Regions from separate parts of the Methylobacterium sp. 275MFSha3.1 genome, predicted to be linked through region 2. Evidence: riboswitches for the same ligand, from Rfam matches in the RefSeq annotation. Region 2 holds a riboswitch; the other holds the start of a gene.
What was found. Region 2 has a riboswitch for thiamine pyrophosphate ahead of thiO (glycine oxidase ThiO). Riboswitches for the same ligand answer to the same signal wherever they lie in the genome.
Positions count from the first base shown of each region.

Region 1 (4,091 bases), on a different contig from region 2:
CGCCGAGGGCGAGGCTCACCAGCGGCAGGCTGGCGAGGGTCGGATGATCCGGCAGGCCCGACGGGGTCAGCGCGAGCCAGCCTTCCAGGACCGCCCAGGCGCCGAGGCCGCAGAGGGCGAGCGGGACGCGGCGGCGCGCCGCGTCGGCGAGCGCGAAGATCCGCCCGGCGAACAGGTAGCCCGCGACGAAGTAGACGTAGCGGGCGCAGAACTCCTCGATCAGGGTCGAGTCGCTGCGGATGTCGGCGATCTGCAGCAGGGCGGCGCCGGCGAGGAGCACGCCGCCGGGCACGCGGCGCAGGGCCTTGGTGACCACCGAGAACACCGCCAGCAGGTAGATGAACCAGAGGCTGGAATAGGGCTCGATCAGCGCGTGGGCGAGATGCGCCGCGAAGGCCGCAGGACCGGCATCGCCGACGATCTTGCCGTACTTGGCGGCCGACTGGATCACCAGCCAGAGCAGGTAGAAATAGGCGAAGTGGACGACCCGGCGGTCGAAGAACAGGCGCCAGTCGCGGTCGATCACCCGCCCGACGAACAGTCCGGAGAGCAGGAAGAAGTCCGGGATGCGGAACGGCTTCGCGAAGGCGACGACCGGGTGGAGGAAGCCCTCGCCGCCCATGGCCTCGCCGGTGCCGATGACCGAATGCATCATGACGACCAAGAGGATGCAGATCCCCTTGGCGATATCGACCCAGGCGAGTCGATCCCCCGTATCCCCGACCCCGGCCATCGTCCGAACCCTCGCGATCGGGGCGATCCTGGACCGGTTCGGGTTGACGGCAAGGAACGGGGCGGCGGCCACCTGCGGATGTGACGAACGCCCGGTAAACGCCGGCCGGGCAGGTGTCAGATCTTGCGGCGCGCCGACTTCCGCTCGCGGGTCATGCGCGTGGCGGCGTGGAAATCGTCGGGCTTGCCGCGGACCCAGACGAGGAAGCGCGCGATCTCCGGATCGGCGCGCAGCGCCTCGACGTCGGCGAGGCGCTTGGCGATCTCCGCCTCGCTGTAGCGGGCGTGGATCGCCGAGTGGCAGATCTGGTGCAGCCGGACCGTGCCGCGATGGGTCCCGCCCTTCAGCTTCGGCGTGAGGTGATGGAGGCTGGAGCGGGCGCAGCGAGGGATCGGGCGCTCGCAGAGGGGGCAGACCGGGTCCGGCGGGCCCGGGACGCCCGGCGCGTCCGGATCCTCGGCGCTCCAGCGCTGCGAGCGCCGTCCGACCACGCGAGCCTCCCTCTCCTACCCCTGCTGGTCCACCGGCTGCGGGCAGGCCGGACCGACGCCCTGTCCGAACAGCGCCTCGGCCTCGCGATCCCGGCTCCCCAGGATAGAGACGTGGTCCCCCGGGATCACGTCGATCCGCGCCCGCGGGCCGGCCGCCTGGGCGAGGTTCCGCGCCAGCTTGGCCGGCACCACCGTGTCGTCGCGGCCCTGCACGATCAGCACGGGCGCCGACCCGTCGCGGATGCGCAGGTCCGAGCGGTACGTGTCGCGCAGGAGCCAGATCGGGGCTAGCGGGACATGCAGCCGCACGGTGTGGGTCATCGAATCGAACGGCGCCTCCAGGTACAGGCCGATCGTCGGCACCCGTTCGGCGACGGCCACGGCCACGGCGGCCCCGAGGGAGTGTCCGTGGAGGAGGATCGGCGCGTCGGGCGCCCGCGCCCGCGCGGCCTCGACGGCCGCCAGCCCGTCGCGGATCAGCCCGTCCTCGCTGGGGCTGCCGGTGGAGCCGGGATAGCCGCGATAGGCCACAGTGAGCACGCCCCAGCCGCGCGCCCGCCAGGGCTCCGCGGCGAAGCGGGCCGCGTGCGGCTCGGGGCGGGAGCCGTTGCCGTGGAAGCTCACGACGACGCCGCAGCCCGGCCGCGGAGGCCGCCACAGGCCGTGCAGGGTCTCGCCGTCGGGGGTCGCGACCGTGATCGTCGCGAGGCCCGGCGGGATCGTCCACGGGTTCTGCGGCCCGAAGGCGCCCGGATAGAGGAACCGGCGCTGCCCGAGCGCGAGCGCGGCGCAGGCCAGCCCGCAGACGAGGAGCGCGGCGAGCAGGAGGCCGGCGATGAGGCGCATTGCGGTGCGATCGCGGTGTGATTGGGTGCGGGAGAACGCGTGCGTTCGGACGAACGGTTTCGGGGATGTGTTTTCTAGGGCGGCCGGTCAGCATTGACAAAGCCGTCCGTGGGCCCGAGTCTGGAACCGTTCCGAGGGGGGCCCTGAAGAGGGCTGAGATTGGGCACGCTGCCCTGACCCTTGAACCTGATCCGGCTCATACCGGCGGAGGGACGGGAACCTGCGGTCGCATCTCGCGCGACCTCATCTCATCTCGGCCATCGCGTGGACCGGACCGCTCCAGCACGAGGAGAGGCCCACGATGAACGCACCCGTTCTCCCGAAGGACGTGAAAGGCAGCCCCGAGACCGTGACCACGGGTCCGGTCACCGGATCGCGCAAGGCGTACGCGAACCCGGCCGGGCGGCCGGACATCCGCGTTCCCTATCGCGAGATCGTCCTCTCCGATCCGAAGGAGGAGCCGGTGCGGGTCTACGACCCGTCGGGCCCCTATACCGAGACCGATGCCCGTATCGATCTCAACGCCGGCCTTCCCGGCGTGCGCGAGCCCTGGGTCGCGGCCCGCGGTTACGCGGCCGTCGCGCCGCGCGCGGTGAAGCCCGAGGATAACGGATTCGCGGGCGACAAGCTCGTGGCCCCCTGCCCCGCCGAGCGGACCATCCGCAAGGCGGCCCCGGGCCAGATGGTGACCCAGTACGAGTTCGCCCGCGCGGGGATCATCACCGAGGAGATGATCTACGTCGCCCATCGCGAGAACGTCTGCCGCGAGGCCATGCTCGCGGGCGCCGAGGCCGCGCTCGCGGACGGCCAGAGCTTCGGGGCCTCGGTCCCGCCCTTCATCACCCCGGAATTCGTGCGCGACGAGATCGCCCGCGGCCGGGCGATCATCCCGGCCAACATCAACCACACCGAGCTGGAGCCGATGGCGATCGGCCGGAACTTCCTGGTCAAGATCAACGCCAACATCGGCAACTCCGCCGTGACCTCCTCGGCCGCCGACGAGGTCGAGAAGCTCGTCTGGTCGATCCGCTGGGGCGCCGACACGGTCATGGACCTGTCCACCGGCCGCAACATCCACAACATCCGCTCGTGGATCATCCGCAACAGCCCGGTCCCGATCGGCACGGTGCCGATCTACCAGGCGCTGGAGAAGGTCGGCGGCGACCCGCTCAAGCTCGACTGGGAGGTCTTCAAGGACACGCTGATCGAGCAGGCCGAGCAGGGCATCGACTACTTCACCATCCATGCCGGCGTGCGCCTCGCCCACGTGCCGCTGACCGCGCGGCGCGTCACCGGCATCGTCTCGCGCGGCGGCTCGATCATGGCCCGCTGGTGCCTCGCCGGGCACCGGGAATCGTTCCTCTACGAGCGGTTCGACGAGATCTGCGACATCATGCGGGCCTACGACGTGTCGTTCTCGCTGGGCGACGGCCTGCGCCCGGGCTCGATCGCCGACGCCAACGACGCCGCGCAGTTCGGCGAGCTGGAGACGCTGGGCGAGCTGACCAAGGTCGCCTGGGACAAGGGCTGCCAGGTGATGATCGAGGGCCCCGGCCATGTGCCGATGCACAAGATCAAGGTCAACATGGAGAAGCAGCTGAAGGAGTGCGGCGAGGCGCCGTTCTACACCCTCGGCCCGCTGACCACCGACATCGCCCCCGGCTACGATCACATCACCTCGGGCATCGGCGCCGCCATGATCGGCTGGTTCGGCACCGCGATGCTCTGCTACGTCACCCCGAAGGAGCATCTCGGCCTGCCGGACCGGGACGACGTGAAGACCGGCGTCATCACCTACAAGATCGCCGCCCACGCCGCAGACCTCGCCAAGGGGCATCCCGCCGCGCAGCTCCGGGACGACGCGCTCAGCCGCGCCCGGTTCGACTTCCGCTGGGAGGACCAGTTCAACCTGGGCCTCGATCCGGATACCGCCCGGCGCTTCCACGACGAGACCCTGCCGAAGGACGCCCACAAGGTCGCGCATTTCTGCTCGATGTGCGGGCCGAAATTCTGCTCGATGA
Region 1 is NZ_FNWP01000012.1:177,940-182,030, forward strand. It holds gene BLW78_RS16435 (acyltransferase family protein) at 1-733, opposite strand, end outside; gene BLW78_RS16440 (restriction endonuclease) at 850-1,224, opposite strand; gene BLW78_RS16445 (alpha/beta hydrolase) at 1,240-2,070, opposite strand; TPP riboswitch at 2,195-2,300, shown strand; gene thiC (phosphomethylpyrimidine synthase ThiC) at 2,372-4,091, shown strand, end outside.
Region 1: another riboswitch for thiamine pyrophosphate. It lies ahead of thiC (phosphomethylpyrimidine synthase ThiC); the one in region 2 lies ahead of thiO (glycine oxidase ThiO).

Region 2 (4,091 bases):
GCACGAACGGCAGAGCGTAGGGTGTGTGCCGGCAACCCCAGACCGGATCGATCATCTGCGCCATCACGTCCCGGGCCAGGGCGCCGGCGCGTATGGCGACCTCCCGAGGGACATGCGCTCGCTCGAGGATCTTCAGGCAGGCATGTCCGCAGGCGCTGAACTGGCCGCTGTGGTACGCGTTGAGGGCGAACTCGTCGAGCAAACCATACTCGTAGACCCACGGGTTCAGGGAGATGCCCTCGCTGGGAAGCTCGAGAGCCAAGCCCGCCTCGGCGTAACGATAGCCTTCCACGAACCGCTTCCTCAGCCTGCAGAATCGGCTGGCCCCGTGGCGCGCCTCCGCCCGTCCCGGACGGATTGCGGTGGCGCGCTCGTAGAGCTGCAGCACCCTGTCCTCCGGCTCGTCGAGGCGCTCCGCGTTCACCGCGGCCATCAGCAGGTTGAAATAGACCTCCTCGTCCCATCCGCCGAGATCGGCCCGCTTCAGGAAGCAGGCGAGCGCTTTCCGGTACTCGCCGGCGGCGTCGTAGGTGGTGCCGAGGTACATCGTGTACCGGGCGATCATGAAGGGGTCCGTCTCGACCGCCAGCGCCTTCTCGAGGACGGCGATATCCCGCGCGTCCGCCGTCGAGTCGCGGTGGCGGGCACCGTCGTCGCCCCGACGCATCGCGAGGGGGAGGATCGGTGTCTCTGTCACGCCGGGGCAGCTGAGGAATTCGTGCAGGACGCCCCGGTAACGCCAGTTCTCCCGGGTGCTGACCAGCTGGTTGCGCCAGTACCGCGTGTGCGCGTCTATGATCTCGAACCGATAGCCGGGCGCACGCAGCTTCGGCATCGTGAAGTCCGCCGGGATGATCAGCTCATCGTCGGCGTCGATGATCAATGCGTACTGCGCGTGACGCCGCGCGAGTTTCAAGGCCTCGTTCCGGTTGAAAGCGAAATCAACCCAGAGGCGCTCGACCAGGGCACCCGGTATGTCCGCGAGCGCGGCACGGACGACATCCTGGGTTCCATCCGTCGAGCCGGTATCGACGACGATCCAATGATCGATGATCGGACGAACAGAATCGAGGCAACGCCGGATAACGTGGGCCTCGTCCTTCACGATCATGGACAAACAGATCGTCGATCCGCGATTCTTCATACCGAAGCCGTCCCGTCGTGCGCTCACGTGTCGGATGCGCAGTCATGAACGCTCCTAGCATTGCCGGAATGCGCTGACAAAACAAACATATCCTTCGTAAAAATTTGGATTAAATATCTGAAACGACATATAATCGGCCACTTATATGTAAATACTCCGGCTCACGGTCTTATGACTGCAAATACCCGCGACCGATAGACTGATCGATCGGATCAGGAGACGCCCTCCATCGGGCTGGCACGAGGCCCGAACGCCGTAGGTCATCGGCGCGGGCGTTGGGCCCGCAGCCGATCCCGTGGTGCAAGCCCGTGGGCCCGCCACAGGCGCGCCTCGACCAGACAGATCAGCGTTGATCTCCGGCCGCTTCAGCCCCTGAGCGTCATCGTGCTGCCGGAGATGCCGAAATCGCGCAGACGCCTGAGGAACGACATGCCCAGCAGGCTCGTCGACAGGAGCCCGCGCGGGATCACGACCGCATCGACGTCCCGGACCGTGATCGATCCGATCTGCACGATGGCGATCCGGATCGGCGCCACGCGGACCGTGCCGTTCGCGGTGTTCCAGACGCGGGTGAAATCGGCCGGAGTAACTCGGATCCCGATCCGCGCGGCATCCTCCTCGGAGAACGCGCAGGCGCTCGCTCCCGTATCGACCATCATCGGCAGCGAGCGGCCGTCCAGCAGCGCGTTGACGAAGAAGTGGCCGTTGCGCCCGGCCTGGAGAGCCACGCCGGCGGCGTCGACTGCGGGAACGGGCTCCGGCGGCGGCGTGACGGCGAGGGCCACCGGCGCCGGCCTCATGCCGTCGCGCAACTTCAAGGCGGCCGTGACACCGAGGAAGCCGAGCAGGCAGATCAATAGGATTGCGCGCACGCGAGTCCGCCCGTGACGTGGAGTGCCGGCGACCGGAGACGTTCCGGAATCCCGGTGATGAGATGCCAGACCGGTGAAGGGATGGTGCGCGATCGCGGTCGCCGCCGCGGCGCGCGCGCCGATTCCGCTCCGCTTGGTGTCCAGATCGTCACCGGGATCCGCGGATTGTCGCGGGAACGACTGGATGCTCGCGGCGCGGGGTTGACCGGCAGCGGCCGGGGAGCCACATCTGCGTCTGTTCCAGGGAGATCCCCGGCAAGGGGCTGAGAAACCGCTGGCACGTCCGTCAGGACCTGCGGCGCGGAAATCCTTCGAACCTGATCCGGCTCATACCGGCGTAGGGATTGGACCGCGGCCGCCTGAAAGGCAGGCCACAGCTTCTCACCGAAGCGCACGGCCCGATCTCCGCGACGGCAATCCGCGGAGATGATTGTGCCCCTCGACCGACCCGCCTCACCGATCGGCCGCCGCCGCAACCCGGACGGCAGCGTCGCGCCGGCGACCCTTCCGGCGCGAACGGACGTCGCCGTGGTCGGCGGCGGGCTGATCGGGCTGTCGATCGCGTGGCGCCTCGCCCGGGCCGGCCGCGCCGTGACGGTGCTGGAGCGGGACACGATCGGGGCGGGCGCGAGCCTCGCGGCCACCGGCATGCTGGCCCCGGCCGCCGAGCACGAGCCGGGCTCCGATCCGCTGCTGCCGCTCGCCCTGGACTCGCTGCGGCTCTGGCCCGCGTTCCGCGACGCCCTGGAGGCCGAGTCCGGCCGGGCGATCGACTACCGCGCCGACGGCACCCTGGTGCTGGCGGTCGGCCGCGACGAGGTCGAGCGCCTGCGCTTCCGCTACGACCTGCAGCGCCGCTCGGGGCTCGAGGCCACGTGGCTGCCGGGCAGCGAGGTCCGGCGCCTGGAGCCGGGCCTGCGCCCCTCCGTCACCGCCGGGATCCATTGTCCGCGCGACCATCAGGTCGATCCTCGCCTGGTCGTGGACGCCCTCACCGAGGCCTGCCGCCGCGCCGGCGTGATCCTGGCGGAGCGGGCCCCCGTCACCGCCCTGGACTGGTCGGGCGGCCGCGTGACCGGGATCCGCGCCGGCGACCGCGTCGTCCCGGCGGAGACCGTCATCCTCGCCTCCGGCGCCTGGAGCGGGGAGGGCGGCCTGCTGCCCGACGCGCTCGCCCTTCCGGTCCGCCCGCTGAAGGGCCAGTCCCTGGCCCTGCGCACCACCGCTCGGACTGGTACCCTGGCGCGGATGGTCTGGACCGAGCAGGTCCACATGGCCCCGAAGAGCGACGGCCAGCTCGTCGTGGGCGCGACCGTGGAGGATTGTGGCTTCCGTCCCGGCGTCACCGCGGGCGGGCTCTACGCCCTGCTGGAGGGCGCCCGCCGGGTGCTGCCCGGCATCGAGGAGATGGAGGTGGAGGCTGTGTGGAGCGGCTACCGACCGACCTCGGACGACGACGCGCCGATCCTCGACGCGATCGCCCCTGGCCTCGTCGCCGCCACCGGGCATCACCGCAACGGCTACCTGCTCGCCCCGGTCACCGCCGACGCGATCGCCGCGCTGGTGCTGCGCGGCGCGCTGCCGGAGGTGGCGCGTCCCTTCACCCGCGCGCGCTTCGGCCAGCCGGAAGCGCTGAGGGCCTCGGCATGAAACTCCTGGTCAACGGTGAGCCGCGAGAGTGCGCGGTCGAGACGGTGGACGCCCTGTTCCGCCTCGAGGCGGAGGAGAGCGGTATCGAGAGTCCGCAGGGCGTCGCCATCGCGCTGAACGGCCGCGTTCTGCGCCGCCGGGACTGGGGCGAGACACCGGTCGCGGAGGGCGACCGGGTCGAGATCGTCCGCGCCATGCAGGGAGGTTGAGCATGGACCAGAGCCACTTGCCGCCGCGCCCCGAGGGCGGGGATGACAGCCTGACCATCGCCGGGGTGAGGCTGTCGTCCCGGCTGTTCATCGGCACCGCCGGCTACCCGACGCAGGCGATCATGCGCGACGCCGTCGCGGCGAGCGGCGCCGACGTGGTCACCGCCTCGATCCGCCGGGTCTCGCTCCAGGGCCACGGCTCGGACACGGTCAAGA
Region 2 is NZ_FNWP01000009.1:217,088-221,178, reverse strand. It holds gene BLW78_RS13200 (glycosyltransferase) at 1-1,111, opposite strand, end outside; gene BLW78_RS13195 (retropepsin-like aspartic protease family protein) at 1,510-2,016, opposite strand; TPP riboswitch at 2,250-2,378, shown strand; gene thiO (glycine oxidase ThiO) at 2,443-3,666, shown strand; gene thiS (sulfur carrier protein ThiS) at 3,663-3,875, shown strand; gene BLW78_RS13180 (thiazole synthase) at 3,878-4,091, shown strand, end outside.